4 regions of the Streptomyces sp. NPDC102402 genome follow, and region 2 is predicted to be linked to each of the others. Evidence: riboswitches for the same ligand, from Rfam matches in the RefSeq annotation. Region 2 holds a riboswitch; each other region holds the start of a gene.
What was found. Region 2 has a riboswitch for cyclic di-AMP ahead of ACIRJR_RS30025 (transglycosylase family protein). Riboswitches for the same ligand answer to the same signal wherever they lie in the genome.
Positions count from the first base shown of each region.

Region 1: linked by a shared signal. The riboswitch ahead of ACIRJR_RS01295 (M23 family metallopeptidase) and the one ahead of ACIRJR_RS30025 (transglycosylase family protein) in region 2 are both predicted to bind cyclic di-AMP.
Region 3: linked by a shared signal. The riboswitch ahead of ACIRJR_RS35250 (M23 family metallopeptidase) and the one ahead of ACIRJR_RS30025 (transglycosylase family protein) in region 2 are both predicted to bind cyclic di-AMP.
Region 4: linked by a shared signal. The riboswitch ahead of ACIRJR_RS00735 (transglycosylase SLT domain-containing protein) and the one ahead of ACIRJR_RS30025 (transglycosylase family protein) in region 2 are both predicted to bind cyclic di-AMP.

Region 1 is NZ_JBIWKR010000001.1:329,863-333,474, reverse strand. It holds gene ACIRJR_RS01305 (M16 family metallopeptidase) at 1-437, shown strand, start outside; gene ACIRJR_RS01300 (M16 family metallopeptidase) at 464-1,846, shown strand; cyclic di-AMP (ydaO/yuaA leader) riboswitch at 2,037-2,206, shown strand; gene ACIRJR_RS01295 (M23 family metallopeptidase) at 2,219-3,013, shown strand; gene ACIRJR_RS01290 (GntR family transcriptional regulator) at 3,237-3,612, shown strand, end outside.
Region 2 is NZ_JBIWKR010000014.1:92,362-95,973, forward strand. It holds gene eno (phosphopyruvate hydratase) at 1-429, opposite strand, end outside; gene ACIRJR_RS30025 (transglycosylase family protein) at 771-1,466, opposite strand; cyclic di-AMP (ydaO/yuaA leader) riboswitch at 1,467-1,638, opposite strand; gene ACIRJR_RS30030 (transglycosylase family protein) at 1,929-2,918, opposite strand; gene ACIRJR_RS30035 (cytochrome P450) at 3,024-3,612, opposite strand, start outside.
Region 3 is NZ_JBIWKR010000024.1:18,623-22,234, forward strand. It holds gene ACIRJR_RS35245 (aldo/keto reductase) at 1-585, opposite strand, end outside; gene ACIRJR_RS35250 (M23 family metallopeptidase) at 797-1,837, opposite strand; cyclic di-AMP (ydaO/yuaA leader) riboswitch at 1,849-2,001, opposite strand; gene ACIRJR_RS35255 (PP2C family protein-serine/threonine phosphatase) at 2,234-3,391, opposite strand; gene ACIRJR_RS35260 (MerR family transcriptional regulator) at 3,523-3,612, opposite strand, start outside.
Region 4 is NZ_JBIWKR010000001.1:181,627-185,238, forward strand. It holds gene ACIRJR_RS00730 (hypothetical protein) at 1-325, opposite strand, end outside; gene ACIRJR_RS00735 (transglycosylase SLT domain-containing protein) at 527-1,384, opposite strand; cyclic di-AMP (ydaO/yuaA leader) riboswitch at 1,389-1,575, opposite strand; gene ACIRJR_RS00740 (hypothetical protein) at 1,932-2,162, shown strand; gene ACIRJR_RS00745 (ferredoxin) at 2,656-2,847, opposite strand; gene ACIRJR_RS00750 (cytochrome P450) at 2,900-3,612, opposite strand, start outside.

The DNA.
Region 1 (3,612 bases), on a different contig from region 2:
CGGGCTTCGGGCTGCTCAGGCTGGCCGGAGCGCCCTCCCTGGGCTGGCTGGACGTCAAGACGTCCGGTGGTGTCGAGGTGCCGCAGATCGAGTCGGCCGTCGACGAGGAGCTGGCCCGCTTCGCCGAGGAGGGCCCGACTCCCGAGGAAATGGAACGCGCCCAGGCGCAGTTGGAGCGTGAATGGCTGGACCGGCTCGGCACGGTGGCCGGCCGCGCCGACGAACTGTGCAGGTACGCCGTCCTGTTCGGTGACCCGCAGCTCGCCCTGACCGCCGTGGGCCGGGTGCTGGACGTGACGGCCGACGAGGTCAAGGCCGCGGCCCGGGCACATCTGCGCCCCGACAACCGTGCGGTCCTGGTGTACGAGCCGGTCGAACCGGCTGACGAGGCCGACGAGACGGACGGCACCGACGCGCACGAGGGGGCCGACAAGTGACCGACGCCGCCGTGACTGGAGTAGCGATGGAGTACCACCCGCAGCCGACCGCCGGCGAGGCCAGGCCCTGGGCCTTCCCCGCGCCGGAGCGAGGCGCCCTGCCCAACGGGCTGACCGTGCTGCGCTGCCACCGCCCCGGCCAGCAGGTCGTCGCCGTGGAGATCTTCCTCGACGCGCCGCTGGACGCCGAGCCCGAGGGGCTGGACGGTGTGGCGACGATCATGTCGCGTGCGCTGTCCGAGGGCACGGACAAGCACTCCGCGGAGGAGTTCGCCGCGGAGCTGGAGCGCTGCGGCGCCACGCTGGACGCCCACGCGGACCACCCGGGGGTCCGCGTCTCCCTGGAGGTCCCGGTCTCCCGGCTCGCCAAGGCCCTCGGCCTGGTCGCCGAGGCCCTGCGGGCTCCGGCCTTCGCGGAGAACGAGGTGGAGCGCCTGGTCGTCAACCGCCTCGACGAGATCCCGCACGAGCAGGCCAACCCCGCCCGGCGGGCCGCCAAGCAGCTGTCCAAGGAGCTCTTCCCCGCCACGGCGCGGATGTCGCGTCCGCGCCAGGGCACCGAGGAGACCGTCCGGCGGATCGACGCCGCGGCCGTGCGCGCCTTCTACGACGCCCACGTCCGGCCGTCCACGGCGACGGCGGTCGTCGTCGGCGATCTCACCGACGTGGACCTGGACGCGCTGCTCGCCGACACCGTCGGGGACTGGTCGGGCAACGCCGGCCGGACGCGCCCGGTGCCCCCGATCACCGCCGACGACACCGGCCGTGTGGTCATCGTCGACCGCCCCGGAGCCGTACAGACGCAGCTGCTGATCGGCCGGATCGGCGCGGACCGGCACGACAGCGTGTGGCCCGCGCAGGTCCTCGGCACGTACTGCCTGGGAGGCACGCTCACCTCGCGCCTCGACCGTGTGCTGCGTGAGGAGAAGGGCTACACCTACGGCGTCCGGGCCTTCGGGCAGGTGCTGCGCTCGACGGCGCCGGCTTCCCCCGCCGGAGCGGCCGGTGCAGCGATGCTCGCCATCAGCGGCTCCGTCGACACGGAGTCCACCGGGCCCGCGCTCGAGGATCTCTGGAAGGTCCTGCGCACCCTGGCGGCCGAAGGGCTCACCGACGCCGAGCGCGAGACCGCTGTGCAGAACCTCGTGGGTGTCGCCCCGCTGAAGTACGAGACGGCGGCCTCGGTCGCGGGCACGCTGGCCGACCAGGTGGAGCAGCACCTGCCGGACGACTACCAGGCCGAGCTGTACGCGCGCCTGGCCGGGACCGGCACGGTCGAGGCGACCGCCGCCGTGGTCAACGCCTTCCCGGTGGACCGGCTGGTCACCGTCCTGGTCGGGGACGCCGCACAGATCGCGGAGCCCGTGAAGGCGCTCGGCATCGGTGAGGTGTCGGTCGTCACCGGCTGACATGACGGCACATCAGGGACCCCGGCGGGGCGCTCTCGCCGGGGTCCCGCCTTTTGTCTGTTTTAAGCGGAAAATACAGGTTCATCCTGTGGGATGTGCGACAAAAGACCCGTTCCGTTTGGCGGGGCAAAGCGGCCCGTTCTAGCGTCGGCCCGGCTGTCCGCCAGACGAATGCCGCATCCGTGGCGCCGGGCAGTCATCGCCGAGTCCCCGTCAGGCGCGAGCCTGGGGAGCCGGGGACCCACGAAGTCCCTGGGGTGAATCGGATCCCTGCACCCTCACACGGGGCTCAGGGGCCCGTAGGAGACCTTCCTGCTCCGAACCCGTCAGCTAACCCGGTAGGCGAGAAGGAAGGAAAGGACCAGCCCCTCCATGGCGTTCATCCGTGCCACCGGGAAGCACCGTGCCCCGAGCCGCCTGACGCGAAAGAGCGCCGAGGTCGCGGGCATCGCCGCCCTGGCCACCGCCGGTGTCATCGGCGCCACCGCGTCCCCGGCCCTCGCCGCGGACTCCGAGGCCGCCACCGCCTCCTCCACCGGCCTGACGCAGACCGTCGCCCTCGACACCGACCTCGCCGCCCAGATCGACGCCCAGGCCGCGGCGCAGGCGCACCAGGCCGAGGTCGTCGCCAAGGCGAAGGCCGCCGCGAAGGCCAAGGCGAAGGCCGAGGCCGAGGCGAAGCGCAAGGCCGAAGCCCGCGCCAAGGAGGCCCGCGAGGAGAAGGCGCGCGCCGCACGCGCCGCCGAGCGCGCCCGGCTGAACGCCTTCCACCTCCCGGTCGCCGGCTCGCACGTGACCACCGGCTACAAGTCCGGCGGCGCGCTCTGGTCCTCCGGCACCCACTCCGGCGTGGACTTCCAGGCGGCGTCCGGCACCTCCGTCGTCGCGGTCGGCGCCGGCACGGTCGTCGAGGCGGGCTGGGGCGGCGCGTACGGCAACAACATCGTGCTCAGGATGAAGGACGGCACGTACACCCAGTACGGCCACCTCTCCTCGATCGGCGTCTCCGTCGGCCAGAGCGTCGGCTCGGGCGAGCAGATCGGCATCTCCGGCTCGACCGGCAACTCCACCGGGCCGCACCTGCACTTCGAGGCCCGGACCACCCCCGAGTACGGCTCGGACATGGACCCCGTCGCCTACCTCCGCGCCCACGGCGTCCAGGTCTGACCCCACACCGCACGAGATCGCTCCGACGAAGGCCCCGGCACCGCCGGGGCCTTCGCCGTGCCTCCGGACAGAGGCACGGCGAGACCCCTCGCGGAACTGCTCCCTGGCCAAAAGATATCCATGGATTCCACCCCGCCATCGGAAATTCCCGCCGGTTGCAATAGAGTCACAGAACAGGCGTCGATCAGCCGCGTTTCGCGGGGATTAAGGCGGAGGTTCGGACATGCGCATTCCCGCGCATTCGGTATGCACGGCAATCCGTGACGACATCGTCTCCGGTGTCTTCGAGCGCGGCAGCCGCCTCACCGAAGAGGTGCTCGCGCGTCGCTACGGCGTCTCCCGCGTCCCCGTGCGAGAGGCGTTGCGCACCCTGGAGTCCGAGGGGTTCGTCGTCACCCGCCGCCACGCAGGCGCCTGTGTCGCCGAGCCCACGGAACAGGAGGCCGCCGACCTCCTGGAGATCCGGATGCTGCTGGAACCGCTGGGGGCCGCACGCGCGGCGCAGCGCCGTAGCGAGGCACACCTCAAGGTGCTCCGCGGCCTGGTCAGGCTGGGGCAGGAGCGGGTACGCAGGGGCGAGGGGGAGGACCTGCGCTCCC
Region 2 (3,612 bases):
GGGCAGCAGGTGCGCGTTCGGGCCGCCGAGGTAGCGGAACAGCGGGAGGTCGGAGGCCTCGGACGCGGCGTGCGCCACGGCCAGCGAGACACCGAGGATAGCGTTGGCGCCGAGGGAGCCCTTGTTCTCGGTGGCGTCCAGGTCGAACATCGCCTGGTCGATGAGGCGCTGCTCGGTGGCGTCGTAACCGACGAGCTCCGGGCCGATCTGCTCGATCACGGCGAGGACGGCCTTCTCGACGCCCTTGCCCTGGTAGCGGTTGGGGTCGCCGTCGCGAAGCTCAATGGCCTCGAACGCACCGGTGGAGGCGCCGGACGGAACAGCAGCACGTCCCGTGCTGCCGTCGTCGAGGCCAACCTCGACCTCGACCGTGGGGTTGCCCCGGGAGTCGAGGATTTCCCTGGCTACGACGACGTCGATGGACGGCACGAGGCATCTCCTTCTGGGATCTGACACTGGTTGTGCAGGGTCACTGTGGCCTTGCGCCACGAGCCTAACCGCCTCGGCCCGCTCCGTCGGCCGTCCGCCCGTCCCCTGGGACGAAAAAGGACCCAAGGGCCCTCATTCCGGGCAAAGGTCCAGAATTATACTGACCAGTAACCACAAGTGTTGAACGCCCGCCTTCACGACGGGCCCGCCCGGGCACCCTTCCGGCGGGCGCCCGGCGCCTCCTTCCGGCGGGTGCCGGACGCGGTCCGGCCCGGCGCGCGGGGGGTCTGCGCGCCGGGCCGGGCCTCCGGGGCAGGAGGAGGACCCCGGGCCGTCTCCGGCTACTTCAGGTGGAGCTGCTGCCCCGGGAAGATCATGTCCGCGTCGTCGACGATGTCGTCGTTCAGCTTGAACAGCTTCTCCCAGCCGCCCTTGACCTTCTTCGCGTCGGCGATCTTGCTGAGGGTGTCGCCGGCCTTCACCTTGTACTCGCCGTCGCCCTTCTCGACCTTCTCGCCGGTGGGGGTGGTGACGGTCTTCTCGGGGGCCGTGCGCTTCTCGCTGCGCGTGGCGGGCTGCTCGGCCTCGCGCTCCGGCTGGGCCTTCGTCTCGGCCTTGTCGGCGCTCTGGCCGGAACCGGTGTCGACACCCGGGTCCACACCGTCGTTCGTCAGGCCGCCGGCGCCGGCACAGGCCCAGGCGCCCGGACCCTGGAGGTCGAGGAGCTTCTCGGCGGCGGCTATCTGCTGACCCTTGGTGGCCAGGTCGGCACGGGCGGCGTACTGCGTGCCGCCCGCGGCGGCCCAGCTGGACTGCGAGAACTGCAGACCGCCGTAGTAACCGTTGCCGGTGTTGATGGACCAGTTGCCACCGGACTCGCACTGGGCGACGGCGTCCCAGGTGTCGACGGAGGCGGCGGAGGCGCCGGTCGCGCCCATGAGCGGCACGGCGACGGCGGCACCGGTGACACCGGCCAGGGTCGCGATACGGACGGCCTTGGACGGGCGACGGTGCTTGCCCTTGCTGGAAAGCAGCATGGTTCTCCTCACCGACGCCTACGAGGTGAGCTGTCGGGTTCGGGCCTGTGAGTTGCCCGGCCGCCCGCTTCCGCGGACGGCTCCACCCCTAGCCGTTCCCTCATCCGTCTTCCGACGGCCGGGTCCGGCGCTTACCTGGTTCCCCCGCTCCTGCCTACGGCGCTTTACGCGTCGGTACCCCCCGGCCGACGGCAGGATTCGGCGTGACGGTCGGAGGTGCCCGCGGTGCGAGCGGCTCCGACCGTAAACACACGCAACCCCCACATTCAAAGATGGACATAACGGGTTATCAGCGCGTAACGGTCCGTCGCACCTGACCGTTTCCGCAGGTCGGAGCCAATATGGACGGACCGGACGGACAGGACGCACCAGTTGACGCAAAGAGACCCATGTCTCACTTACGCATAAGTGGACATAGGTCTCTTAACTGCCCCCGCTTTCGGGGTGTTTTCCCGTTTTCGATCAGTTGGCGTCGGCGCTCTCCGCCTGGGCGCCCGACTCGGCCGACGCGAGACCGAGGTCCAGGTTCTGGCCGGGGAGGATCAGGTCCGGGTCGGAGCCCAGCTCGTCCTTGTTGGTCTCGTAGAGCGCGGTCCAGCCGCCGGCGAGCCCCTGCGTGTCGGCGATGGCCCAGAGGTTGTCGCCCTCGCGGACGGTGTACGTCCCCTCGGCGCCCTGGCGCGCGTCGGAGTCACCGCGCGAGGCGTGGCGTCCGGACTCGCGCCCGCCGTCCTGGCCCGGCTCCGCGCTCGCCTCGGGAGCCGGCGTGCCGCGGTGCTTCCCGCCCTTCGCCCCGTCCCCCTTCGAGGCACCGGACGTCTCGGAGGCCTCGGGCGACGGAGTGGCGGACGGCGACGCCTCGTCGCCCTTGCCCGACGCGTCGTCGGACTCGTCCCCCTTCGCCTTGCCCTTCGCACCCGACCCGTCGGAGTCGCCGGAGTCATCGGCGCCGTCGGCGCCCTCCGCCTCGTCCGACGCGTCGGACGAGGGAGTCCCGGACGGGGTCCCGGTGTCCGAGGGGCCGGCGGACGGCTCGGCCGACGGCTCACCGCCCGGGTCGACGCCCGGCAGCGACCCGTCCAGGGCGAGACCGGAGATCACCGCGCAGCTGGGCCACGCCTGCGGGCCCTTGTCGTCCAGCACCTTCTCCGCGACCGCTATCTGCTGCGAGCGGCTCGCGAGGTCGGCGCGTGCCGCGTACGCCGTGCCGCCGTAGGCCGACCACGTGTCCTGCGAGAACTGCAGACCGCCGTAGTAGCCGTTGCCGAGGTCCGCACTCCACATGCCGCCGCTCTCGCATTCGGCGACCCTGTCCCAGGTCGTCGCGTCGGCGGCCTGCGCACCGCCCGCGCCGAGCAGCGGGATGGCGATGGCCGATCCCGTGACGCCCGCGGCGACGACGATGGCGGGTGCCTGGCGAGGGCGACGGTGTCTGCCGTTCGCGGAGCCCATGGGATTGCCTTCCGTGTGACTGACATGTGACGGGTGAGTCGAGGGGTGAACCTAGCCCTACTCGAACGTGTGTCACAAGTCGATGCAGCGGAGATCACGTGAAAGTCACAGAGTTGACAGGCTGTCACTTTTTTCGGAGTGGCGTCCGGCTCCGAACTCCACGGGAAGCGTGCGCAGTCCACGCATGATGAGCCCGCCCCTCCAGCGCAAATCGGCAGGATCCACGGCAAGCCGCAGGTCGGGGAGGCGCCGCAGCAGTGTCGCCAGCGCCACCTGGCCCTCCAGACGGGCCAGCGGCGCCCCCAGGCAGTAGTGGATGCCGTGCCCGTATCCGAGGTGCTGATTGTCACTCCGCGCGAGATCCAGGGTGTCCGCATGCTGGAATCGCTCCGGGTCCCGGTCCGCCGCGGCCAGCACCACGAGAACGGGGTCCCCCGCCGCGATGTCCTGTCCTCCCAGCCTCACGGGCTCGGTGGCGTAACGCCATGTGGCGAGTTCCACCGGACCGTCGTAGCGCAACAGCTCCTCCAGGCCCGTGGCGAGCAGTTCCGTCTCACCCGCGGCCAGCGAGCGCTCCAGACGGGCGCGCTGGACCGGATCGCGCAGCAGGGCGTAGGTGCCGTTGCCGATGAGGTTCACGGTCGTCTCGAAACCGGCGAAGAGCAGGATGAAGGCCATCGCCGCGGCCTCGTTC
Region 3 (3,612 bases), on a different contig from region 2:
CGCGCCCTCATAGGTGTCGCGGGAGACGAGGTTGTAGTGCGGCTGCAGGGCCACGTAACGGGCGAGACCCTCGCGCTCGGAGAAGTCGAGGGACGCCCTGAGCCGCTCGGGGCTGATGTTAGAAGCCGCGATCTCCCGTACCGTACCGGCCTTCACCAGCTGGTCGAGGGCGGTGACGATCTCCTCGACGGGGACCGTCTCGTCGTCGAAGTGCGTGTAGTAGAGGTCGATGTGATCGGTGCCGAGCCTGCGCAGCGAGGCCTCGGCCGCCGCCTTGATCGTGGTGGGCGAGAGCCCCTTGTACGCCGGGTGGGCGCCGACCTTGGTGGCGATGACGACATCGTCGCGGCGGGAACGGGCCGCCAGCCACCTGCCGATGAGGGTCTCCGACTCACCGCCCTCGTTGCCCGGGATCCAGGCGGAGTAGGAGTCGGCGGTGTCGATGAAGTTGCCGCCGGCCGCCACGTACGCGTCGAGGACGGCGAAGGTCCGGTCCTCGTCGGCCGTCCAGCCGAAGACGTTGCCCCCGAGAGCGAGGGGGAAGACCTGGAGGCTCGAGGAACCGAGCGGGCGCAGAGAAGTCATATCGTGATCAACCAGTCGCCTGAGGCGGCTATTCCGTTTCGCGGGCCGCGCCCGCACGCCCGCGCCCCGGACACCCGCCCCCAGCCCGGATGCCCACCCCCTGCCCCGGCCCCCGGACGCCGACGGCTCCGGACAGACCGACGGCCCTGACGTCGGGGGGTCGTGCGTCAGGGCCGCCGGGGTCGAGGTGCGCCGTCCAGGGCGCCTGGCCTCAGATCGAGAGGCCCTTGCCGCGCAGCCAGCTCATCGGGTCGATACCCGTGCCGTCCGCGGTGTGGATCTCCAGGTGGAGGTGGGGGCCGGTCACGTTGCCGGTGGCACCGACGCGGCCGATGGTCTCGCCGGTGGTGACCTTCTGCCCGGCGGTGACGTCCATCGAGGACTGGTGGCAGTACCAGACCTCCGTGCCGTCGTCGAGCTCCAGGACCGTGCGGTAGCCGTACGAGCCGGACCAGCCCGCCGACTTCACCGTGCCGCCGTGCACGGCCTTGACCGGCGTGCCGGTCGGAGCCGCGAAGTCCAGCCCGGTGTGGTGGCCGGAGGACCACATCGAACCGGCCTGCCCGAAGGTCGAGGTGATCGTGTACGAGGAGGTCGGGACGGCGTAGCTGGCGGCGAGCTTGGCGAGGCGCTCGGCCTCCGCCTTCTTCTTCGCCGCTTCCTCCGCCGCCTTCTTCTTCGCGGCGGCTTCGGCCTCGGCGTCGCTCTGCTGCTTGGCCGCCTGGGCCGCGGCCTCTTCCGCCGCCGCCTTCTCCTCGGCCGCCTTGGCCTCGGCAGCGGCTCCGGCCTGCTGCTGCTCGGCCTGCTGGAGGATGCGGGCGCGCAGCGCCTCGCCCGCGTCGGTGGCGCCCTGCTCGGCCTCGGCGGCGGTGATGCCCGCCGTGGTGAGCGGGGACGACGCGGCGACCGTCTCGTGGTCGGCGTCGGAGTCGCCGGACATGAAGGCACCCACGCCGGGTAGGGACTTGGCGTCGGGGAGGTTGTCCGCGATGGAATCGGGAAGAGAGATGGAGACCGGCGGCTTGCTCTGCGCCGTGGCCATGCCACCCGCGCCGACGGCCGCGATGACGCCGACGCCGAGGACGGTGGAGCTACGGGCGAGACCGCGCTGCTTGGCTACGCGATGCCGGCCGCGTACGGGACGGATGGACTCCTCGGTGGGGTTCCATTCCTCCCATGTCCTGTCCTCATCACCGAAGCCTCCGGTCCTGAAGGATGACGGGGCCTCGGGGGCAGGCTGATTGGACGCCACGTGGGCGCACTCCTTTCCTTCCTTCTCGCCTACCGGGTTAGCTGACGGGTTCGGAGCAGGAAGGTCTCCTACGGGCCCCTTCGTCCCTTGCGGGACACAGGTGCCCGATTCACCCCATGTAGGTGGTTCCCCGGTTCCCTTGCGGAATTCGGCGCTGCGCACGGTGCCGTCTCTTGCGACGGCGGGTACAACCGCGCTGCGTTATCGAACGTTAATAGACACCCGGGTCCGATTCCAAGCTGTTCCAACAGATCGTTCACGACTCTGGCCTGGACTTTCAGGGGTCAAACGGTCCCAAACGGGCGAGTTGAGCGCCCCTCATCCAGCCGCCATTTTCTGACGTTGCGTCAAATGTTATGCGGAGCGAGGTCTTTCGACTACCGACTGTCGCCACGGTCAGTCACTGTCCCTCCCCACGATCTTCACCGTCGTCCGCCGCTCCTGCTGCCCCCGCGAAGGGCGGCCGACCGCGAGGAGCGCCAAGTCGTCCGTCGACCGGCCACCGGTGTGCAGGCGTACGTCGTCGGTGAGCGCGGACAGCAGTTCCTCGGGCCCCGGGAAGAGCCGGCCGCGCAGCCGGGCCGCCGGGTCGTAGAAGACCCCCTTCTCGTCCCGTGCCTCGGAGAGGCCGTCGGTGAACGCCAGGAAGGTCGAACCGGCGGGCAGCGCCCACTCGTCCGAGCGGTCCGGCCACGCGCCCAGCCCCATCCCGAGCGGCAGGGCGGGCTCCGTCGGCGCCAGCACGTCGAGCGCCCCGTCGGCGTGCAGGACGATCGGCTCCGGATGGCCGCGGTTGATGACCCGCAGGGTGTCCGAACCGGCAGGGATCTCCGCGAGGACGGCGGTGACGAACCCCTCCATGGAGTCGAGCCCGCCCCGCCGCGTGGTCTCCCGGGCCAGCGCCCGCTCCAGCCGCTGGACCACGCCCTCCAGCGACAGCTCCTGTTCGGCGGCCTCCCGGAACGCCCCGATCACGACGGCCACGGCCGACACCGCGTCCAGCCCCTTGCCCCGTACGTCCCCCACCACCAGCCTCACCCCGTAGGGCGTGTCCGCGACCGCGAAGAGGTCCCCGCCGACGAACTCGTCCGCCTGGGCGGCCTCGTACCGTGCCGCGACCTGCAGCCCGCCGATCCGCGGGTCCGGCACCGGGAGCACCGCGCGCATCGCGGTCTCCGCGATGACCCTGGCCGAGGCCAACTGCTCGTTACCGCGTCGCACGACCCGGTTGATGACGAGGGACAGGGCGACGACGGTGAGCAGCGTGAGCAGGTCGGTGACCGGCACGACCCTGAAGAGCACGCCGTCCGAGACCCGGATGGCGAACACGACGAGGAGCGTGGCGACCCCGATGCGGACGGTGCCGGCGAGCGAGAAGAACGGGGCGGCCATCAGCGAGGCGGCGGCGAAGAGCGGCACGGCGCTGACCTCGGCCGGGGTCCAGACGTCGACGGCCACCCCGACACAGACCATCAGCGCGGGCAGCGCACGCACGAGCCGCCGGGAACGGGAGTTCCCGGCAACGCCCCGTCGCCGCCCGTCCCGCTTCCCCACGTGTGCACTCCCGCCCGGTCCACCCACGGCTGCGGACGGTACCGCGCCGCACCCGGTCCGCCCGGAGCCGCGCCGAGCGGCGGCTCGTCATCGGCCGAAGGGAGGAACGCCGGAGCCCCGCCTTCCGGGGGTCAGCCGGAGAGCCGGTGCTGCGCGTGGATCGTCAGTGCATCCCGTACGAAGACGGCAGTTCCGTCCCCGTAGCGATCGTAGTTCCTCCC
Region 4 (3,612 bases), on a different contig from region 2:
CACGGCGGTCACTGACTTCGAAGACGGGTCCGTCCTCGTCGCCGGCGTCCTCGCGCACCGCTCCGGCGTCCTGGACCTCCTCGGCGTCCGGGGTCCCGGCGTCGGCAGCCGTGGAATCGTCCACCGCCTCCTCTGCCGCGTCCTTGACGAGCGGGGCGCCGACGTCGGCGCCCCGGCCCTCCTCGGGCCCCTCGGGCTCCGCCTTCTCCGCTTCCGCTTCCGCCTCCGTCCGCGCGGGGGCAGGGGCCGTCAGGCCGGGGATGTACGCCGGGTCTGTCCCTGCGGCGAACTCGGGCTGAGTGTTCGAATCTATGCGCTGCTCCACGGCGGGCAGTATGGACGACGAACCTGTACGAGACCAGTCACCCCGGTCTTGACCGGCCTGTCGCGCGGGCGGCGCCGCCCTGCGGTGGCTCCGGACACGACTGACGGGTGGTGTGGGTTCCGCCGAACCCGCACCACCCGTCAGTACTGCTCTGTCCCTCTGTCACATGCCGTCTGTCAGAGGTCCCGCGTCCGTGAGGGCTCAGTAGGCCCCGAAGACGTTGTCGATCGAGCCGTACCGGTCCGCGGCGTAGTTGCACGCGGCCGTGATGTTGGCGACCGGGTCGTAGCTGTCCATCGACGTGCCGGGCACGTGGTAGGCCTGGAAGGTCGGGTCGATGACCTGCAGGAGACCCTTCGACGGAACACCGTTGATCGCGTTGATGTCCCAGTTGTTGATGGCCTGGGGGTCACCCGCGGACTCGCGGATGATGTTGCGGTGGATGCCCTCGTAGGTGCCGGGGATGCCGTGCTCGGCCATGACGGCCAGCGACTCCTTGATCCAGCCGTCGAGGTCGTTCGTGTACGAGGTCGACTCGGCCGCGGGAGCGGCCTCCGCTGCGGGCGCACCCTCAGCGGCGATCGAGGTGCTCGTGCGCTCCGAACGGTCGGCGCGGTCGGAGCTCTTCTCGGCACGGTCGGACGCCTTGGATTCAGCCTTCTCGGCCTTGTCCGCGGACTTCTTCTCACTCTTGACGTGAAGGGTGATCTTCAGACCGGGGTGAATCAGGTCCGGGTTTCCGCCGACGACCTTCTTGTTGCCGTCGTACAGGGCCTTCCAGCCACCGCTCACGGAATGCTCGCGAGCGATCTTGGCGAGGGTGTCGCCCACGGCCACGGAATAGGTGGCGGACTTCGACTTCTGCGCGGCAATTCCCTTGCCGGACACAGCAGTAGAGGTTGCGGCCTTTTCCACGGCCACCGGCTGGGCCGGGGCGGCGAAGGCACCGGTGGCACCGATCAGGGGAAGGGCCAGTGCGGCTCCGCCCGTGCTCACGGCGATGATGCCGCGGGTCAGCGAACTGGTCCTGGAACGACGGTGCTTACCGTTTTCGGGCATGCTGAATTCCTCTCCGTCGCCTGCGAAGTGAGCTGTCGGGTTCGAGCTGGAGATGCCCGGCCGCATAGGGATGCGACTTCACCCCGAGCCGCTCCGGGTTACCGGATCGGCGCTTACTTGGGTCCCCCGCTCCTGCCGTACGAGAAGTGGTCGGGTAACCAGGCGGCGGCAGGATTCGGCGTTCCGCCCGGAGTGATGGTGACCGTAGGCGAGAAATAGGGAAAGGAACAAGCCTGGCGCGGTGATCACAATTCATCCGCAAGATCAATTCACGGGAATTCATGTAATCCACCCCACACGGCGCCATCCATTTCTCTTGGCGCAGAAGGGAACCGGCCGCCGCGAACCCGCGTCCGGGACGCAGGAGGTGACCCTGGTCACGGAGTCCGATTCGGGCGATTTGCGCCCGCGCGAAGGGGGCCAGGTCGCACGAAATGGCCTTTTATGGATTACGGGATTAATTTCTAAAAACATTCCAAATCGGGCATATGAGCCACAGTGGACCACTCCGGCATATCTGGAGTGTTGGTGTGGAACCGATCCGCCTATGACGGAAAATCCCTACGCCGCCGCTCCCCGCATCACCGTCCTGCCGGTCCAGCCGGGGGACCCGCCCTTCCGCGTCGTGGAGATCGACGGAGAGGTGATCGGGCGCGCCACCGCCGTGACCGACGTCCTGCTGGCCGCCGCAGCGGCCGGCGTTCCGGTCCACGACCTCGATGACCCGGCCTCCGTCCGCTGGGTGGGGGGCGGCAAGCTCAGCTGGAGGCCGCACTGAGCGGCACGGGGCGGGGCGGACGGGGCAGGGTGGGGAGCAGGGCAGGAACGGGCGGCCGCGGCGGGACACCGAGGCGCCCGCCCGGCCACCGGGCCGACCGCCGCCGAGGGGGGCAGGTGCGGCGGATCCCTGAGCGCCCTTCGCCCGTCAGGCCCCGGACGGTGCGTCGTGGCGGCCGTGGCGCGCAGCAGGTCCAGCGCCGTGTCCGGCGCCGCCTCCAGATGGGTGATCCGGCGGGCGGACTCGGGATGACCAACCCGCGGGCTGCGTTGCTCCCCGGCGCCGGAGGGCGCTACCGGTCGGAGTCACGGAACGGGCACACCGCTCGGGGCCACGGCGCGCACACCGCGCCCCCGGGGGCGGGGCTCCACGAGCGATATCCGCCCCGTCCCCGTAGCGGCCCGCCGGGGAGACAGAGCGGGAGGCCGCCCCTCCCCCGGCGGCCCCGCCGGGGCAGGGCTGTGCGCCACGGCCCTCCCCGGCCTCGGTCGTGTCAGTCCTGGACCGTGATGGCGAGGGCCGGGCAGACCGCCGCGGCCTGCTGGACGTCGTCGGCGCGCGCCGACGACGGCGCCGGGTCGAGCAGTACCGCGATGCCGTCGTCGTCCTGGTCGAACACGTCGGCGGCGGCGACCACGCACTGTCCGGACGCCACGCACCTGTCCTGGTCGAGGGTCACCTTCATGAGCACTCCTTCGTCGTCGGTGTCGCGGTGGGGCAGGGTCGGGGTGAGGGGGTCACCAGGCCACGGGCAGTTCGTGGACGCCGTAGACGGATCCGTCGTGCTTGAACGACAGCTGCTCCAGGCCCGTGTCCAGGCGCAGGGTGGGGATGCGCCGGTAGAGGGTGCTGTAGACGACCTGCAGCTCCATGCGGGCCAGCGGCTGGCCGAGGCACTGGTGCACGCCGAAACCGAAGGCGACGTGGCGTCGGGCGTCGCGCCGGAGGTCGAGCCGGTCGGGGTCGGCGAAGACCTCGGGGTCACGGTTGCCGATGTCGTTGGGCACGATGATCCCCTCCCCCGCGCGAATGACCCCGCCGGCGATCTCGATGTCCTCCAGGGCCACACGCCGGCGGCCCCCATGGGTGATGTTGAGGTAGCGCAGCAGTTCCTCGACGGCGCCGGAGACCGCCTTGGGGTCCTCGGTGTCGCGGAGCAGAGCGAGCTGATCAGGGTGCTCCAGGAGGGCGAGGGTGCCCAGAGCGATCATGTTGGCGGTGGTCTCGTGCCCGGCGAGCAGCAGGAGTACGCCCATCTCGGCGGCTTCCCGGCGGGACAGTTCCCCCGCCTCGACGCGCGTACCGAGGCCGGACAGGAGGTCGTCCGCGGGACGGGCGATCTTGTCGCCCATCAGCTCGTCCAGATACCCGATCAGGTTGCCGTGCGCGGCACCCCGCTCCTCGGGCGCGGCGCTGCGGCTGATCAGGGTCTTGCTGTTCCTCTGGAAGA